2 regions of the Brevibacillus sp. HB1.3 genome follow, and region 1 is predicted to be linked to the other one. Evidence: riboswitches for the same ligand, from Rfam matches in the RefSeq annotation. Region 1 holds a riboswitch; the other holds the start of a gene.
The links. A riboswitch is a leader RNA that binds a small molecule or an ion and turns the genes downstream of it on or off. The one in region 1 is predicted to bind S-adenosylmethionine.
Positions count from the first base shown of each region.

Region 2: linked by a shared signal. The riboswitch ahead of HPY31_RS14375 (2,3-diketo-5-methylthiopentyl-1-phosphate enolase) and the one ahead of HPY31_RS03695 (ABC transporter permease) in region 1 are both predicted to bind S-adenosylmethionine.

Region 1 is NZ_JABMIT010000001.1:778,438-781,849, reverse strand. Features, by position in the region: gene HPY31_RS03700 (ABC transporter permease) at 1-447, opposite strand, end outside; gene HPY31_RS03695 (ABC transporter permease) at 452-1,384, opposite strand; SAM riboswitch class I at 1,494-1,598, opposite strand; gene HPY31_RS03690 (sulfite exporter TauE/SafE family protein) at 1,721-2,515, opposite strand; gene HPY31_RS03685 (rhodanese-like domain-containing protein) at 2,553-3,412, opposite strand, start outside.
Region 2 is NZ_JABMIT010000005.1:303,324-306,735, reverse strand. Features, by position in the region: gene HPY31_RS14385 (methylthioribulose 1-phosphate dehydratase) at 1-268, opposite strand, end outside; gene HPY31_RS14380 (2-hydroxy-3-keto-5-methylthiopentenyl-1-phosphate phosphatase) at 272-940, opposite strand; gene HPY31_RS14375 (2,3-diketo-5-methylthiopentyl-1-phosphate enolase) at 937-2,151, opposite strand; SAM riboswitch class I at 2,238-2,414, opposite strand; SAM riboswitch class I at 2,720-2,865, shown strand; gene mtnK (S-methyl-5-thioribose kinase) at 2,999-3,412, shown strand, end outside.

The DNA.
Region 1 (3,412 bases):
CATCAGGATGTTGTCTACATGGTCGCCCAGCTTGTTCCTCCCTGCCATGTAACCGGATATCCCGCCGATGCATACACCAATCACGAGGTCGATGGCTGCTGCCGCCACACCAATAAACAAAGAGATTTGTCCGCCTGCCCAGGTACGTGCCCACATGTCCCGGCCCAAGTCATCCGTTCCAAACCAGTGCTCACCTGACAGTGGCAGATTTCCTTTCGTCAAAGACTGTTCATGTGGACTGTGGGGAACGAGCAGCGGACCGATGATTGAGAGGGTCACCACTGCTGCGAGCAGGAAGAACCCTAGCATTGCCAGCTTGTTACTGAATACCCGCTGCAATACCTCCTGCCAATACCCAAGACTCGGACGCTCCCGAATTTCCTCAGAAAGCCGGTTTCGGTCGACTGGTCGAAACAGGGAATCCAGTTGTGTTGCCTGATTGGCCATAATGCTACTTCCCTCCACTCGTTAATCTGATGCGCGGGTCAATCACCCGATACAGCAGGTCGATGATGTACAAAGTAAAAATGAGCACAAAGCTGTAAAACACAGTGGTTCCCAAAATAACGGGATAATCGCGGTTAAAAATGCTTTCCACGAAGTATTTGCCGAGCCCGGGAATCGCGAAAATCTTTTCCACCACAAAGGTTCCGGTCATCAGGTTGGCAAACAGCGGACCGATAAAGGTAAGAACAGGCAGGATGGCATTGCGCATCCCGTGTCTAACGACAATGGAAAAGGTGCCAAGCCCTTTAGCCTCTGCCGTGCTTATGTATTCCTGTTGCCAAACCTCAAGCATGCTGGCTCGTACAAAGCGCGCGATGATGGCGAGCGGACCGATAGCGAGCGCAAGTGTTGGAAGAATCGAGTGCTCCCAGCTCCCCCATGCAGCGACGGGTAAAAGCTCCCATTTGACCGCTAAGTACTTGATCAACAGAGGCGCGAGAATAAAACTGGGGACGGAGATCCCGATGATGGCAGCAAACATGGACAAGAAATCCAAGGTTCGATTGTGATAGAGTGCCGCTACGATTCCCAGTGTGATTCCACCTGCCAGTGCGACCGCAAACGACTGGAGTCCCAGAACAGCCGATGCGGGAAATCCCTCTGCAATCAGTGTGTTCACATCCCTCGTCTTGGACTGGATAGAGGGCCCCAAGTCAAATTGCAGCAATCCTTTTAGATAGAGCAGGTACTGTACCGTGATTGGCTGATCCAGGTTGTACTCCGCTCGCATGTTCTCCACCACTTCTTCTGGAAGCATTTTGGCATCTGATGCGAATGGATCACCTGGAATCAGGTGCATGGTCACGAACGTTACCGTGACAATCATCCACAGCGTAACGATCATGAGAAAGCCACGCTTGACTGCATAATAAAGCACGTTGTTTCCTCCTTTGAACTACACATAGTAAAACGATATGAATACTATGGATTATAAATATAGAAAACCCCTCTCCGAAAAGAAGAGGGGCGATTGCACGTTTCCCACCTTCTCATCTCGCAGAATAACTCCGCAGGAATTAGCACCGTAAGGTCAATCAGACCAAGGTTGCCGGGTTTCATCGGGCCAGTCCCTCCACCACTCTCGATAAGAATGTTCTATGAAATTTAATTTCATTGTAAAATTCTTTTTTATCTTATCATTTTACTCGGATATGTCAATGCTGTTCCATGACAATTGATTTTTCTTTATTTTGTTTGTAAAAAAAGTAAATCTTCATACACGTATGAATAGGAGGATGTCAGCCCAAATCTTAATCGTGGTGGCTAGGATCAACAAGGCAAGAATGGATTGGAGAATCCGCGTGCCCAAACGTTTGCTGACCTTCGTACCGAGCGGCGCTGCCATGATGCTGGCGATAACCATGATCACGGATGGCCACAGCAATATGTCCCCTGCCATCCATTTCCCTATCGTCGATCCAATGGAAGATAGAAAAGTGATGGCAAGAGAGGAAGCAATCGCAACTCTTGTCGGTATCTTGAGGATGATCAGCATGATGGGAACCAAAATAAAAGCGCCCGCTGCCCCGACAATTCCGGAGGCACCTCCGACCATCAAAGCAGATAAGACAGCTGTTGGTTTATGAAAGATAACCCTGGTCGTCTGTTCACGTTCGTCCACTCCCTTTTTTGGCAGGAACATCAAGATTACAGCAATCGTGGCCAGGATGGCGTAAACGATATTGACGGCATCTGCCGAAAGAAATTTTCCTCCATATCCTCCAAGCAAGCTCCCGACAATAATGGCACTTCCCATGTACACAACGAGCTGGTAATGAATAAGCCTATCTTTCCGCAGAGTCCAAAGAGCTGCTAGGGTGGCAAAAAATACTTGGACGGCACTTATTCCGGATACTTCGTGAGCTGTGTAAGCAACGAATCCAAGGGCGGGCGGAATGTACAGTAGCATCGGATACTTGATGATGGAGCCCCCGATTCCGACGAGACCAGAGATGAACGATCCCACGAAACCGATAATAAACAGCGTGATCACTAGGTCGATAGTCATAGGCTCACCCTTTGCAGCAACTCGCTTTGATTTCGTTTTATCCTCGTTCTACTACTGGCAAGCCGTCTATTTGCCATTGTAAGATTCCGCCGCTCAAATTCATTACATCCTTGAATCCGTTTGCTTTAAGAATGCTTGCACCTATAGCGGATCGGGCACCGGAACGGCATTGTACGAGAAGCGGTTTATCGTGAGGAAGCTCATCTAGCCGCATGGCGAGTGAACCGAGCATGATGTGCTGTGCATCTTGAATATGTCCTTCCTTCCACTCAGCCAGATTACGTACATCTACTACGTGAACCTCACTCTTTTCCACCCGGTCTGCAATCTCCAGCGGTGTTACCTCTTCAATTGTCTCGAGCGAAGACAATTCCCTTTCCATTAGCTTGGAGCTGTCGATAAAGCCAGTGACAAGATCAATCCCAACAGCACGCAAGGCTTGCAAAATCTCGTCCAGCTCATCTGGGGTGGTCAGGATCTGAACGGGGCGATCGTAATCGACAATCCAGCCCGCCCAGTTGGCAAATGACTTGTTGAAGGGAATGTGAAGTGTTCCCGCCAGATGCCCCTTCGCAAATTTCTGGAAAGGTCGCGTATCGATCATCTGTCCGTTTTCCAGCGATTCCTTTACCGCTTCTAGCGAGTTGAACTCTTGAACAACAGGGAGCTCCTTGAGCAAAGGAGGGCCTTCCTTATTCACGCGTTTCATCACGGCAAAATACGTTGGCGGCTCTGGTTGTCCATCCAGGAGTGCCTGAACGAATTCCTCTTCACTCGTGTGTGACATCGCCCAGTTAAAGAGCTTTTCATAGCCGACGGTAGAAGACGGCACGGCCCCTAATGCTTTCCCGCAAGCACTTCCTGCGCCATGAGCTGGCCATACCTGCATATAATCCG
Region 2 (3,412 bases), on a different contig from region 1:
CGACGGCGTGGATGAGCGTTTCCGCGGAAGGCTTGAGAGCAGTTTCATCCACTGGACGCGAATCTTGATCCACGACCAGATAATCTTCGGGGGACAGCTTTGTTTTGTCTTTGCCGCTTGCCGTTACGGCAAATTGCAAGGGATCGTTTTGTATTTTAATAGAGAGATTGCCACTGGTGCCGGGAAACCAGTCCCGGCGGGCAAATGTCAGCTTGGCGTCATCCAGACGGCGAAAGGCATCCAGACGTTGTTCGAGTGTTGCAGTCATGAATTAGACGACCTCCTGTTGGACTTGCTGTAAAATGCGAATCACATCGTGGAATGTGGCAAACTTGCTATGTGGCAATTGTAGCTCTTCCGACTTGTCAGCGAGGAAGGAACGGGCAATCACATAATCAGCAATTCTGGCTCCAGCCAAATCAGTGATGGAGTCGCCGATGACGATTCGGAAATGGGTTGCTGGATCGTAACGGCGGATGATGGTCGTCTTGCACATGCCGCAGCCGTTTGTGCAATGTTCATCGCAAGCGTTTGGCCACGTAATGGTGATGCGCTCTCCGCTGAAATCACTGCCATTGCAGTAGATCGGTACATCGGTAAGATCGAAGGGTGCCAGGATAGGCTCCAAGAAAAAGTCGATGCCGCCACTTGTGATCAACAGCTCGATGCCTTCTTCGCGGCAATAGCTCACGAAGTCAGCAAATCCCGGGCGAATGGTCGCTTCATGGACAATAAAATCAATAATGTCCTGGCGCAAGGAGGAGGGCAAGAGTTGAAACAGCTTGCCAACCCCTTCCTGAACGCTTATTTTTTGCGAAAGGATTTGCTCCGTCAAGGCTTCCCACTCAGGGGGAGCGAACTTGCGGACAATCGCGACAATGTTGTCTTTTTCGGTAATCGTTCCGTCGAAATCGCAGAACAGGACGAGCTTCTTACTCATCGTGCGCCACCCCACTTTTCCAGGGCGACCGCCAGTTCTTGTGATTCCGAGGCGGCTTCTTCCAAGGTTCGGCCTGCGGTGACTGCATCAATCGCAGCAACGAATGCTTTCGCTCCTGCGGTTGCTCCACCGGGATGACCGTGGATTCCGCCTCCTGCATTGACGATTTGATCGAGTCCGAAGTCTTGAAAAAGCTGTGGAACCAGCCCCGGATGAATGCCGGCAGACGGAACCGGGAAGGAACGGCGTACACCATTCAGTGGATCTGTCAAATGCTTCGCGAGCTGCAACGCTTCTGTTTTGTCCAGAGCGACATTGCCATATGGGGATGGGAAGAGCACCAAATCTGCCCCAGCTACACGCATCAACGTACCGAGTAGGAGCGGGGTGGAGATGCCGTAGTCAGGTGATGGATAGTATGCGCCTGCTAAAGCTGGATGCGCCATGATTGGTACGTGTACGTCAGGATCGGCTGCCAAACGGTGCAGGGCATCGAAGCCAAAGGCCAGCACGTTGAACAAGAGGCAGTCAGCACCCGCCTCTACCGCACGCTTCGCTTTTTCGTTCAGCTCATGCACAGGTCCAGTCAGGTTGGCTGCATAGAGGACGGGCTTGCCAGTTTCGGCTTCGGTCTCTTGTGCGATCTGCTTGAACGCTTTGATCCGTTCGATAAAAGGAGCACGGTCATCTGCAAAGAAGATTTCGTCATCTTTCACGAGATCGACTCCGCCCAAGGCTTGTGCGCGGAATTGCGTCTTCAGATCGTCGAAAGGAAGACCCAGACACGATTTGAAAATGCTCATCAAGAGCGGGCGGTTATGTGCACCTAAACGTTCGCGCAGACCATCAATGCCGAACTTCGGTCCAGGGAAAGCCTGGAGGAATGATTCAGGGAAAACAATGTCGACGAGCTTGATTTTGCCGTCCATCGACAGTTTGCCGAATATTCCGGTTAACAAGGAAGGAATGTCCGCTGTAAAATTGCGAGTCGGATAGCTAACGGTAATCAGACCGCGTGTTTCTCCGTTTTCCAGTGTCGTAATCGGTGTCGCGCTCACAGCTTCACCGAGATATGGCGCTAGCTCAGCTTGCTTGGCAAGCGGCAGGTCCGTCCAGGAACCGACTGTCATGCCGACAGCAATGGCTTGCGCTTTTTTGTTCAAGTCTTTTGCTTGTGTGAGATAGGTGACGAGGATACGTTGTTCACTCATGGTACGTCAAATCCTCCTTGAATTAATAAAAAAAGCCTCCCCATTGAGCGGGGAGGCGGTTGTCGACTATGAAAGCGTCTCGTCTCCTCTCATCTCTCGGGTCAGTAGCCGAAACGAGCCAAAAGTGCTCGATCTCGACTCTTATCCGTTGGAATTAGCACCGTTTCGCTATCCAAGGTACGCATGATGAGCGTACGATTCATGGTATAGCGCCGGTTGCCGGGCATCATAGGGCCAGTCCCTCAGCCAGCTCGCGATAAGAGTTATTCGTTTCCCCCATGATATGACGTTCATTGTCAGGAGTCAATCTTGTTTTTTCAGAGAATGTGCAGCAGGTTATTAGAAAAATGAGACGAAGATGAAACCTTTTTACAATTCCTTCGTGGTGTCGATAACAGCAGCGTTTTTAGGCAAGGTAGACTGGTGGAATTGGGAGAGACCTGCGGCATCCGGAACACAATACAGCTACTGATAGCAGGGTGCGAATTTTTGCACAAAAGGGTGTTGACATCGTGGAAGCGTTGGTTGTATGATTCAAACTAAATCAAAAACCGAATACGTTTTGGATACCTTATCCAGAGAAGGTGGAGGGACTGGCCCGATGATACCCGGCAACCGACATGACGCCATTCAGACGCGAGGAAGCGAACGATTGACAGGCGACATGCACGGTGCTAATTCCTGCAGAAACAAAAGTGGTCTGGAAGATAAGGGGGACATCAACACGTTTCTTACACGTGACGACAGCGACCTCTTTTCTTCGGGAAAAGAGGTCTTTTTTGCTCTCATGACACAAACAAAACAAGTAGAGATAGAGGAAAAATACGTAGAGGGGAGTTTTGGAATCATGGCATATCGCGCATTGACTGAACAGGAAGCAGTGGAGTACGTAAAGGGAATACCGGGTCTTTTTAGCGAAGGAGCAGAGCTGACCAGCCGAGAAATCGGGGATGGCAACCTCAATCTGGTTTTTGACATTCAAGAGCCAGCAACCGGTAAGAGCGTCATTGTCAAGCAAGCACTGCCTTTTGCCCGCGTTGTGGGGGAATCTTGGCCGCTTACGATTGATCGGGCTCGCATCGAGAGCGAGGCACTCCGCATTCAGCACAAATACGTTCCAGACCTGGTGCCACAGGTGTATCATTTCGATGGGGAACTTGCCTTGACAGTTATGGAAAACGTCGGTGACCACATCATCATGCGCAAAGGGCTGATCGAAGGAAAGCGGTACCCACTATTCGCGAAGCAAATTGGCCGTTTT